DNA from 4 places in the Shewanella sp. OMA3-2 genome. Region 1 is predicted to be linked to each of the others. Evidence: predicted binding sites of a transcription regulator. Region 1 holds the regulator's gene; each other region holds the start of a gene.
The links. The regulator sigma-54, encoded in region 1, starts transcription at its own class of promoters, with help from an activator protein. The targets are predictions, from matches to a motif close to GTTGGCACGNNNNTNGNNT.
Positions count from the first base shown of each region.

Region 1 (3,203 bases):
CTAGTACTCTTAGTGCGACAGATTTACCCGAGCCTGAACGACCGGATACAATAACTAATTTCATGTTGTGATGACCTGGTAAAGTTCGGTTGCGTTACTCGCTTTACGTAACTGTTTAAGGATATGTTTATCTGACAATTTTTCTGCCATTAAGGATAAAGTACTCAGATGCTGTTGGCATTGATCAGCGGGTACTAAAAGTGCAAATAAGAGATCCACAGGTTGTTTGTCTATAGCATCAAATGAAATAGCCTCTTCGCACTTTACAAAAACGGCGATAGGGCGCTCGATGGTCGTGAGTCGTCCATGCGGAATTGCAATGCCAGAGCCGATTCCTGTGCTACCCATTTTTTCTCTAGCCACTAGGCTTTCAAAAATCTCTTGTGAGGAGAGGGATGGGTACTGGGCAGCGACTAAATCGCTGATAAGTTCCAGTACCTTTTTCTTACTGCCCGGTGTGGCACAGGAGGTGCATTCCGGCTGCAGGATGGTACTAAGTTCCATCATTAATGTTTAGTTAATTTCTCTTTATGTTTAATGACCTGACGATCGAGCTTGTCAATCAGGGCGTCTATGGCGTGATACATGTCAGCATGTTCAGCAGTGGCAAATACTTCAGTGCCATTTAGGCTGACTTTTGCTTCAGCTTTCTGTAACTGCTTTTCGACATTCAATACTACTTGGACATTATTGATCTGATCGAAATGTCGTTCAAGTTTTGTAAACTTATTTGTAACATATTCTCTCAGTGATTCAGTAATTTCAATATGGTGACCCGCTAAGGTGATGTGCATATTTATCCTCCAATTGCCTAGGTAGATTATAAGCTCTTACGTTGGTTTGAGGGAGGGATCATCATCGCTTCGCGATATTTTGCGATAGTGCGACGTGCAACATTAATCCCTTGTTCAGCCAGAAGATCAGCCATTTTACTGTCACTTAATGGCTTTTTCTGGTTTTCAGCTGCAACCAGCTTTTTAATAAAGGCTCTAATTGCTGTCGATGAGCACTCTCCGCCATCGTCGGTGCTTACATGGCTAGAAAAAAAATACTTAAGTTCGAATAGTCCGCGTGGTGTATGCATATACTTTTGTGTGGTGACACGCGAGATAGTTGATTCATGCATTTCGACAGCTTCAGCTATGTCATTCAACACCATAGGTTTCATGGCTTCTGCGCCGTATTCAAAAAAACCTTGCTGAAATTGCACAATACAATTTGATACTTTAAGCAAGGTATCGCTACGGCTTTCTAAGCTTTTGATGAACCATTTGGCTTCTTGTAAGTGGCCTCGAATAAATTGAGTGTCTGTTGAGCTTTTGCTGCTTTTTGCCATGGCAGCATATTGTTGATTGATGCCTATTTTTGGCATGTTGTCAGGGTTCAACTCAACTACCCAACGGCCATTCTTTTTGGTTACTGACACATCTGGGATAACATATTCATCATCTGGTGGAGTGATCATGGTGCCAGGACGTGGATTTAAAGATTGTATTAATTCAATTGCTTCGCGCAGCTCATCTTCTTTTAGCTTTGTTTTACGCATTAAGGTGCGAAAATCACGCCCAGCAATCAAATCTAAATAATCTTTGATTAACATTCTGGCATTATCAATATGTGGTGTGTTTGGTGCAAACTGAACAAGTTGAATCAACAAGCATTCACTTAAGCTGCGTGAGGCAACACCAAGTGGATCAAAATGTTGTATGCGCTTTAGCACAGCTTCTACTTCGTCTAGTTCGACAGAGTCATCGCCCATGGCCTCTAAAATGTCTTCGGTACTTTGGGTGAGATAGCCAGTGTCATCAATAGCATCAATAATCGCAGTTGCGATAGCTAAGTCTGTTTCAGAAAAGGGAGTCAGATTTTTTTGCCATTCTAGATGTTCATACAAGCCTTCAGATGTTTCACCCTGGAAAGGCATGTCATCATTTGGCATGCTGCCTGACCCCGAACCTGGGCTTGCCATTGGGGAGGCGCTGTACACTTCATCCCAAGTGGTATCCATTGGCAGATCGTCAGACATTTGCTCTTTAGTCATTGACTCTGCGGTATCGATATTTGAAGTGTCTTTTTCGACAACAGGGACACTGACTTCGTTGAAGTCAGTGTCTGACAGGTCTTTTGAGTTTTCATTTTTATCGCTAAGTACTGAAAATTCATCTTCCATTTCAAGCAAAGGGTTGGAATCTAATGCTTGTTGAATTTCTTGCTGTAACTCCAAAGACGATAACTGCAACAAACGAATCGCTTGTTGCAGTTGTGGGGTCATAGTGAGGTGCTGACCCATTTTAAGTTGGAGTGAAGCTTTCATTACTGCTGATCCCTAGAATAATTCGGCGTCTCACTGGTTAAAGTGAGTGAGAGTCGCAAATTTTTTAACAAATGCTCTGACTTTAGTTACATATGAGCGATTAACTCTATCATCAGATAGCTCAGCCACCAGAATACAATGTTAAGCAAGTGTTTCAGAGCCTCTTTAGATTCACTATAGCTTGAATTGTTCCCCTAAGTATACAGCCCGAACTTGTTGATTGTTTAGTACTTCAGTAGGAGTTCCTTCGGCAATTAAATTACCCTGACTAACGATATATGCACGCTCGCACACATCAAGTGTTTCACGGACGTTATGGTCGGTAATTAATACCCCTAGACCACGGTGTTTGAGTTGCAGAATAATTTTTTTAATATCAATCACTGAAATAGGGTCAACACCAGCAAAGGGCTCATCTAATAGTATAAATTTAGGGTTGGCTGCTAAAGCGCGGGCAATTTCTACCCGTCGTCTTTCGCCGCCAGATAGTGACATACCTAAACTATCGCGAATATGGGTGATATGAAATTCTTCTAAAAGATGTTCAAGTTCCTGGATCCGCTCGTCTGGAGTCATCGATTTACGGGTTTGCAAGACAGCCATAATATTATCGTGCACGGTGAGTTTTCTAAAAATACTGGCTTCTTGGGGTAAGTAGCCAATACCTTTTCGCGCCCGTAAATGCATTGGATCAGCGGTTAAGTCATCGTCATCGATTAAAATGCGGCCATGGTCACTTTTGACTAAGCCAACAACCATATAAAACGTCGTGGTTTTACCTGCGCCATTGGGACCTAGTAGCCCAACAATCTGGCCAGTTTTTACGGTTAAACTGACACTTTTAACCACTTGACGATTTTTATAGCTTTTAGCTAAATTCTCAGCTGTT
Region 1 covers NZ_CP090974.1:4,040,540-4,043,742, reverse strand. Annotated here, with positions in the region: partial or broken gene rapZ (RNase adapter RapZ) at 1-64, opposite strand, end outside; gene ptsN (PTS IIA-like nitrogen regulatory protein PtsN) at 61-504, opposite strand; gene hpf (ribosome hibernation-promoting factor, HPF/YfiA family) at 507-794, opposite strand; gene L0B17_RS17830 (RNA polymerase factor sigma-54) at 821-2,314, opposite strand; gene lptB (LPS export ABC transporter ATP-binding protein) at 2,489-3,203, opposite strand, start outside.

Region 2 (3,203 bases), 1.1 Mb from region 1:
ATGGCGAAATTGATTCATATCGGATGTTACCGTTAAGTAAAGTCGCGGCATTAAATGCTGCGGCTAAACCCAAACCTATTCCACCTCTATTTCTGGCCGTGGTAAAGAAAGGTTCGAACATGCGTTCTGCTATCTCTTCAGGAATACTCAAACCATTATTTTGAATTTCAATATTCACTTTGTCATATTCGATTACCACATTTATCATTATTCTGCTGTGTTCAATGCCTTTAAAGGCATGGGTGTAAGCATTAGAAATAATATTACTAATAATTTGGTTGAGTAAGTTAATGTTACTAATGATTTCTAATTTTTCATCTATATTTATATTAATATCAACATGTTGTGGTGAAAACATAATTTGAGTCGAATCGATAATATCTTCCAGTTGTTGCTTTAAATTAAACTGCGTGTTTTTTTCGTAACGTGACTCTGCAGCAACAGTTTTGAATTTTTGGATTAACGTGCTTGCTCGAGTAATATTATTGACTATTAGCTGACAACTTTGTTGATACTCTTCGAGAATACGGTTTATCTCTTCTAAGGTGGCGTGTTCGCTATGGATTAGCTTAATTAAATCTTCTACATGAGAAAGCTGCGAGCTTGCCGCGGTTAAGCAAATACCAATAGGAGTATTTATTTCATGCGCTAACCCGAAACTAATCCCCCTAATGCCGCCATTTTCTCCTGTTCGACAAGAACCTGTTGCGCGCGTTTTAAAATCAGTAATGACTGTTCTAGTTCTTTGGTTTGCTCTTTTACCTGACGAGCTAGCTCATCTTTATAACTGCGCTCAAGCTTAAGTAATCGTTCACGGTCTTCTAGCGCACTTTGCAGCGCAGTTTTCGATTCCTGTACATCAGAAAATGATGCCCGTACTTGCTGCTGCATAGTGTTAATCGCTTTTGCCACCATAGCAAATTCGTCGTGTTTATTTTTATGATCAAAAACCAAAGGGTTAAAAGGTTTATCAAGGCTTATTTGGTTACAGTATTGGCTGAGCTTAAGTAGGTGTTGGGTAATGTTCAACCAAACTAGAAATAAAATAAACCCAGCCACTAAGAAGGTTTTTATCGCATTTGACAGTAATATAAGAATGGCTTTGTCATAAAGTCTATCGTAAATAATGTTCAAGTCTGCTTGGACAAGTAAAGTACCTACCTTTATTGCGCTTGAGTTGGTGTAAATGAGATCAAATTGTTTTTCAATGGTCGATTTTTGATGATATTTACCTGCCTGCCACTCTTGGCCGCTATCATCCTTGATTGAGATATAAGTAATATCGGGTAATTGGCTTAAACCGTCTAGCTGAGTACTAATTAAGCGCTCATCAATTACCCAAATACTTGCCGCTAGCACTTCCAAGTTAACCTTTTCGATACTAGAAAAGGCTCTATCAATACGATTTACATCACTGTTGTAATCATTAAATAACTGATAAATAGTCGTAAGCAGGGTGATAAGCGAACTAAAAAGTACAATCGACAACATAAGCTTTCGACCGATAGGGCTAGTGAATAATTGTCTGGAGAATTTCAGCATAGTATTTATTTAATTAATCTAAGTGCTTATATAATAAGTTAGTTCAAAGTTTATATTATAGCCATATTTAATTAACCGCTTGATGACTGAATTTTTAATGGTTAAAGCTTCTTCTACTATATTGATGTTTATTAATTTATCGTATCAATATGGCATTAATTTTGCTTTGGTATAATTAGATGTTCAAATTTTTGACACTGAGGCTGTGATGAAAAAAATGATGATTAAAACTATTAGCTTGAGTAATGCAAAACGTACCTTTATGAGTACTATGTTGTGGTTGGTCGTTTCATGTGTGGGATTATTATTTGCCCCGAAAGCGCTATTGTCTCAGTTAGCACTTGCTGAAATTGTGGCGCAGTATAATTATCTTATTGGTTTAGGTTTGATCGTGGGTTCGGCATATTTTCTCAGCCAATTAGTAAGCTTTGTTGCTGATGAGTCTATTCAACATTTGCGTCAAAAACGTACGGTTGAAACCGTTGAAGCTAAAGTTAAATTACTTGACCCAGCTGAAAGGGCATTGCTCAGAGAGTTTTTTTTGCAAGGTGCAACTATCTTAGCCTTGCCAAAAAATGAGTTAGCAGTAAAAAGCTTATTGCATACTAATATACTGGAAGAGCTGGGTAATGAACGTCATTATGCGATTCAAGGACCTACGGCAGAATATAAAATATCAATGTCTGCGCGGATTTATTTAAATCGCGATGTATTACGTTTACCAGCAGGAGAGCCGACTCAAGAAGAGCTAACCTATTTATTAAAAGCCAGACCTCACTTTATTAGCGGTTTAGTTCAGCCTCGTAAACATGCAGCTTAATAGCATTTTCTGTTTAAGTTACAGAGTGTCACAAACCTTGCGGTATAGAAACTTGTAGAATAAAAAAGGGGGCTAAGTTAGCCCCTGAAATGGTTCAATATATAATTAACACAAATGACTAGGAACAAGAGGTATTACAACAATAATGTTACCCATCATTGCCTGGAGCCGACTTCACAATAAACATCCACATTAAGTAAGAAACAATCCCCAAAGTACTAAAAATGACAAGCATAGACATTAATCCAATTGGGTTTCCAAACATTAAATCTAACCAAAATGCCATGATAGCTATCCTTTTAGGTGTGAAGTCATCGTTATCATAATGCTGAAATAAGCTTATGAAGCTGATCTTGATCAATGGTTCACCCTATTATTAGGTATATTTATGTGTAAATGTGATCTTTGTAACGTGTAATGTATTCTAGTTTGCATGCCGTAGAATCTAGTCTTACAGCAAGTTTTTTTAATTAGCGGTGTTTTTTACAATTTATTTTGAAGATACGTTGAGAATTTAGGCGATTGTCAGTAAAGTCTCTCCAAAGGGCTTGCCATTGTCACAAGCATGAGTATAATTCTGTTCACTTAATTGGTACTGATTAAGTTAAGTTTTTATAGCATTTTGTAGTTTTAGTTAAAAATGTATAAATATAATAAAATGTGAGTTGTTAAGTTTTGCAAAGATATTTGGTCTTTTTTAGATTTCTTTGCAAAGCTAAATATAGCTTAAAGAGCAATGCCCGAGTGGTGAAATCGGTAGACACGTCGGATTCAAAATCCGATTTCGAAAGAAGTGACGGTTCAAGTCCGTCCTCGGGTACCATAATTTAAAACCCTGTTT
Region 2 covers NZ_CP090974.1:1,097,460-1,100,662, forward strand. Annotated here, with positions in the region: partial or broken gene L0B17_RS04865 (ATP-binding protein) at 1-1,542, opposite strand, end outside; gene L0B17_RS04870 (superinfection exclusion B family protein) at 1,751-2,362, shown strand; gene L0B17_RS04875 (DUF3149 domain-containing protein) at 2,511-2,648, opposite strand; tRNA gene L0B17_RS04880 (tRNA-Leu) at 3,101-3,185, shown strand.
Region 2: L0B17_RS04870 (superinfection exclusion B family protein) is a predicted target of sigma-54. The motif match lies at 1,691-1,709, and genes of this name have one in related genera.

Region 3 (3,203 bases), 750 kb from region 1:
AGCAACGCGACTGATTTGGCCATCTTCACCCGCTTCCCCGGTTTAAAGTCAATTGCCACCGAAACACTGACACGACGAACTTGTCCCACTTGCTGACGGGTATGACTAATTATAGTGTCATGATCAAAATTACGAGTCGCTTCACGATGAGTATCCGATGATTTTGATGATGCTGACGAGCCTCCCCCTGCTTCAATAGGTATATCAGACTCCATTGGAGGTTGGTTAGTTAATGCGCCAGGTATTCCGCCAACACTGCCACCAGATGAATTGCTTTCAATGGTCATCTCACTGCGCAGAGCGGGTAAATCAGGATCATAGCGTTTTGAAGTTTGCTCTATTGCAGTAAAGTCCATACTGACGTCGACCTGAGAAGTGTAGTTTTCAGGACCAAGAATAGGCATTAAAATTGAGTCAATTTTTTTACGGTATTCGGCTTCTTTTTGCTGTACTAATTCAAGTTCACGACGAGCACGAGCTGACACGCCATCTTGGCTACCTGAATTAAGTAATCGTCCATTTGAATCCGTTACTGTCACGCGCGAAGGCTCAAGACCTTGAACTGCAGACCCTACGATATCAACAATTGCATCAACTTCTTCTTGGCCTAGGCCGCCTCGGCGTACATTGACAACAACCGTTGCACTTGGTTTAGACGCATTACGAGCAAATACATTTTCTTTAGGCAGTGCAAGAATAACCTTGGCACGGCTAATACTTTTTAATTCTTCAATCGCACGGGCAAGGTTAAGCTCTTGGCTGTGCTTTAATCGCGCTTGCTCCATACGTTGACTGACACCAAAACCGCTATCTTGGCTTAAGTAGTCATCATTTTTTGTACTACTTTCTACGCCAGCACGACTTAACAGCAGTTTAACGTCTTGGTACTGATCTTCAGGAACTTTAACCACATCAACACTGATCTGATATTTGATATTATTCTTATCAAGTACATCCAATACTTGAATCATTTCAGCGGTTTCCATTTTACCCAATGGGCGATACTCAGGCTCCTGTGCCCACATCATAATAAAAACAGCTAACGCTAAACACACTGCCAACGCCAAAATCATAGTGATTTGACGCATCATGTCTGCCCCGCCCATATTGCTCAACAAGCCAGACTTATTCTCTTGTTGAATACCGGCATCAACTGCCGCATCTGAACCTACCATTATGTCTGTGCTCACAATATGCCCTTACTTTTATGCTGTTTTAAAAACGTCTTACTGATGCAAGTTATACCGGCATACTCATGATTTCTTTATAAGCTTCAACCAGCTTATTCCTCACTTGCACAGTCGCTTCAAATGCTACGCCTGACTTCTCACGCGCAATAACGGTGTCAGATAAGGTCACCGTTGAGTCGCCCATATCAAGACGAGTGGCTAAACTTGAAGATGATTGCTGTAAGCCGCTAACATGACCTACTGCTTGAGATAATAACTGACCGAAATCTGACCCAGAGGTGTTATTTACTTGTTGGATTAAATTAGGGCTAATGCCCGAGCCCATATTCGAACGGCTAGAAGGGGCTATTTCACCACGAAGTGACTGCATTTCTTGTAATAATGGATTGGCGTTGATCTGCATGCTGAAACTCCCATTCGTCGACTATTTGACGATATTAAACTGTCTTAACAGGGATGTAGCAATTTAAGTGCCAAGATGGTGAGTAAAGCTAAAAAGCTACGCAAAATGCGTAGCTTTTATAGAAAGCAGTGCTAAAAAAGCACTGGTATTTGATACAAAATAAGCGCCTATACCGGTAATTGAATGCCTGCATCACGCATTTTAGCCATTTTATAACGCAAAGTGCGTGCACTTATGCCTAACTTCTCAGCGACAAGTTTTCGACTACCCTGACATTGGTTTAGGGTTTCAAGAATAATCACATGCTCTTGCGCTTGTAATTCACCGCCTAGGCCTTCAACTTCAGCTGTTTTTTCAATACTGTGAACGTCAGTGTGCAAAGCGACATCAGCCGAATCAATAATAATATCTTGGCCGTTGATCTCACCACCATTGCTTAAAATAAGCGCCCTTTGAATAACATTATCCAACTCACGTACATTACCTGGCCAACGATGAGCTAATAATCGTCTAGTCGCTGTTTCACCTAAGGTAGGAGTAGGATTTATATTAAATGCTTTAGCATGTTTAATCAGTAAATGTCTGGCTAAAGGTAAAATATCGGCAGGGCGTTGATAAAGTGCCGGCCATGTTAACGGAAACACATTAATTCGATAATACAAGTCTTCTCTAAATTCACCTGAATTGATAATAGCTTTTAAATCACGATTTGAGGTAGCTAATACACGCACATCAAGTTTAATCGTTTTACGACCACCTAATCGTTCCACTTCGCGCTCTTGCAAAACCCGCAATAACTTTGCTTGTAAGCCTATTTCCATTTCTGAAATTTCATCCAACAGTAAAGTACCGCCTTGAGCCTGCTCAAATTTTCCAGGACAGGCTTGGTATGCGCCAGTAAAAGCGCCTTTTTCATAACCAAACAAAGTCGCTTCGAGCATATTTTCAGGAATTGCTGCACAGTTAATAGCAATAAAGGGCGCATCTTTACGACTACTATTTTGGTGGATATAACGGGCTAATACTTCTTTACCTGAACCGCTGGGGCCCAAAATCATCACTGAAGCATCTGATATTGCCACACGTTGAGCGAGCCCTAGTAACGCAAGGCTTTTTTCATCCGCAACAACAGGTTGATCAGTATTCTGTTTTTGTGGCAAATATCTTGATACTTGATTGAGTAATACTTCAGGTGCAAATGGTTTAGCTAAATAGTCAACAGCCCCCAATTTAATTGCACTTACGGCACTGTCAATGGTGGCATAGGCTGTCATCAACAATAGCGGCAACTTAGGCTGAGCTTGCTGTAAATAGGTTAACAAACCCAAGCCGCCAATACCTTCCATTTGAACATCGCTGATCACTAAGTCAAAATGTTGTGCTTTTAACGCTAGAATGGCCTCTTCTGCACAGCTAACATCAACACATTCATAATGCGCCAACAATAATGTATCAAGTAATGCTTCACGTAAATCAGCATCATCTTCAACGAGTAATAGTTTTGCTTCAGACATGATGGTCCCCTTGCGACTGACTATTCAATATCGCATCTTTAGACATCGGAAAACTTAATCGCACCTGACAGCCCATTTGCGGTTTACATGACAATT
Region 3 covers NZ_CP090974.1:3,288,936-3,292,138, forward strand. Annotated here, with positions in the region: partial or broken gene fliF (flagellar basal-body MS-ring/collar protein FliF) at 1-1,175, opposite strand, end outside; gene fliE (flagellar hook-basal body complex protein FliE) at 1,240-1,593, opposite strand; gene L0B17_RS14495 (sigma-54-dependent transcriptional regulator) at 1,761-3,107, opposite strand; gene L0B17_RS14500 (sensor histidine kinase) at 3,100-3,203, opposite strand, start outside.
Region 3: fliE (flagellar hook-basal body complex protein FliE) is a predicted target of sigma-54. The motif match lies at 1,650-1,668, and genes of this name have one in related genera.

Region 4 (3,203 bases), 560 kb from region 1:
GCCTACACCAAATAAGGTATGCGCCAAAGCATTTGTTGTCCCCATAGGAATAATACCTAATGTGATTGAGGTGTTAACCAACATAGAAGCCACCTCGTTAACGGTGCCATCACCACCGCAAGCTACAACAATATCAGCCCCACGCTTAACGGCTTCGCAGGCTTGCACAGCTGCATCCTTATCTTCCGTCGTCTCAAGCAGCTTTACTCGATAATAGCTCGATAAGGTTTGTTGAATATACTCAGCATCATCCTGCCACTTACCCCCGCCCGATACTGGATTAGCAATTAAATAGAGTGTTTTATTAATTTTAATCCGATTTTGCTGATACATTTGAGAGACTTTAGCAAATTGCCATTTATTCAAACGGGCGGTATGGCGAATTTCATTAATAGAGCTCAACACCTCATCTAAGTGACTTTTGTTATCGCGACAAGCAAGATAAGCGGCTAATACTAATACCGAACGTCCACGGCCTAGCGCACAATGCACTACCACTTTCTTACCGTTACGCACCTGATTATTAAGCCAATTGATCGCCTGGTTGAGTTGCGCTTCTGACGGGACACTATGATCTAAAACAGGCACATTTAAATAATCGATATCCTCAGCCAATAATGTGCCATCTAATGCATCAAATTCAGCGGTCACATCAAGAATAGCATCAACCCCTTGGGTTTTAAGGTAGTCAATATCAGAAGGAAATAAACGACATGCTAAATAGAGCTGATCTTCAATCTTTTGAATTGCGGGTACCTTATCGTGTTTTCTTGCCCAAGCATTATAAATCTGGCATCCCAATAGAAAAGGCACAAAGCCCCAACTGATATACCAAGGAATTGAACCATTTTGCTTTTTACGGAAAACACCACCAGCATTAAACCAATAAGCAAAACTCACTAACCCCAAAGATAATGCCAGCCAGCCAATAAAAAATTTAGCCCACGGAGAATTAAGTAGCACACACAAAATCACAGCCAATAATGCGCCGGCTGTGTAGTAATACTTAATATTTATCTTGGTTAGCATATAGATGTCCTATTTTGGAAACAGCAAAAAGCGGCGCACTATAGTGCGCCGCTTAGTTTCTTTAACAATCAGGATCTTCTGCTTTAAGACCTTCTTTTACATCTTCACACGCATCTTCAACTGCATTACCGGCGTCCTTCATCATTTCATCAACTTTCTCGCCCGCATTTTCAGCTTTATTGTCTGAACATGCCATCATACCTACTGTTGTTAATCCCAATAAAACCATGATGCTTAATTTTTTTAGTAAATTCATATTGATCTCCTTGACCACTAGGTCATTCCATTTGTGGTTACTATATTTAGATATATTCATCTTCTATCATTAAATAATAAGGCGTCGCTTACATAGCGTTATGCCTTTGGCGCCTTACCTCGTATTGCACTTGCCACTAAAGAAATAACAAGTAATACGATAAAAATAAAGAAAATTATTTTCGCAATACCGGCTGCTGCACCTGCAATACCACCAAAACCTAATAAGCCAGCAACGATAGCGATAATTAAAAACATCAATGTCCAACCTAACATAAGTAATCTCCTTAAATATGAAATGATAAATAACACACAAAAATCAACTTATAATAATGAACAACTGTTTGTGTATCGTTTAGCTAACTTATACTAAGCCAACTTCATGCCAAACTTACATGAAATATATAACAACATGATAATAAAGCAAAATAAATTTGTATTTTTTATTACCTCACCATTAACTCACGCAATTATTGGCAAAAATTACCGACAATTCGGTAAGAGTTTCAAATTAATGATGGGACAGTAGACACATCAGTAAATATTGGAAATAACAAATCAAGATAGAGATAATTACAGAAAGATGATTTAGAGAAAGTGAAAAAAGATATAAGCAAAAATAAAAAATAACAGAAAGTGATAAAGCTGAGTTCCTCTGTGTTTTATCAGAAGAACTCAATAAAATTCTTTAAACAGCTAACCCAGCAGCCACGCCAGACGACCATGCCCATTGGAAGTTGAACCCTCCCAGCCAACCACTGACGTCCATCACTTCACCAATAAAATACAATCCAGAAACATTATTGGCTTGCATGGTTTTAGATGACAGTTCATTAGTATCTACACCGCCCAGAGTGACCTCTGCTGTACGATATCCCTCTGTACCATTCATTACTATTAACCAGCTGTTTAACTCACTAGCCAGCGTTTCACGTTCGCCATGACCAAGTTGATTTAACGCTTTGTCTAATTGCGCCTCTTCAAATAACGCTTCAACGAGTCGTTTTGGTAGCCATTGGCTTAAGGTATTTCGTAAACTTTGTTTTGGATGATGTTTCAGTGCAAACTCGATTTTATCTACAGCATTTTCACCTGGCAGTAAATTAATTGAAATCGCTTCACCAGCCTGCCAGTAGTTTGATATTTGCAATACAGCTGGGCCAGACAGGCCGCGATGGGTAAATAATAATGCTTCACTAAACTGGGTGCCATCTTGTGCGGTAATCGTTGTAGGTACAGCAATACCCGATAACGGCTCAAAACGAATTTTTTGTTCAGCATGCCAGGTAAAAGGCACTAAACCTGCGCTAGTTGGCAGCACTTTTAAACCAAACTGCTCAGCCAGCTTATAACCATAAGGCGTCGCGCCAAGTTTAGGCATTGATAAGCCACCTGTGGCTATCACGAGTGATTCACAGCTAAAGTCACCATTAGAGGTAGTAAGATTAAAGCCTGTACCCGTTTTACTAACAGATAAAATATCCGTGCGCAGCTGGACTTTTGCCCCAGCCCATTCGCATTCGGTCATCAGCATAGTCACTATTTCTTTGGCTGAGTTATTGCAAAATAACTGTCCGTGATCACGTTCATGGTATTCAATACCATGACGCTCAACCAACTCAATAAAATCACTTGAGCGATAACGTGCTAATGCCGATTTGACAAAATGGGGGTTACTGCAAAGAAACTGATGCGGTTCAACCTTTTGATTAGTGAAGTTACAGCGACCACCACCACTGATCAAAATTTTACGTCCTGCTTGTTTTGCATTGTCTAACACCAAAACATTACGGCCACGATAACCCGCTGTAGCAGCGCACATTAACCCTGCTGCACCGGCGCCGATAATAATTACGTCATGATGTTTCACTGTTGAGACTCTCTTTAAACAAGTTGGTTATACTGACACTAGGGTCGCA
Region 4 covers NZ_CP090974.1:511,511-514,713, reverse strand. Annotated here, with positions in the region: gene L0B17_RS02350 (diacylglycerol kinase family protein) at 1-1,029, opposite strand, end outside; gene L0B17_RS02345 (hypothetical protein) at 1,091-1,285, opposite strand; gene L0B17_RS02340 (DUF1328 family protein) at 1,384-1,560, opposite strand; gene L0B17_RS02335 (NAD(P)/FAD-dependent oxidoreductase) at 1,973-3,154, opposite strand.
Region 4: L0B17_RS02340 (DUF1328 family protein) is a predicted target of sigma-54. The motif match lies at 1,656-1,674, and genes of this name have one in related genera.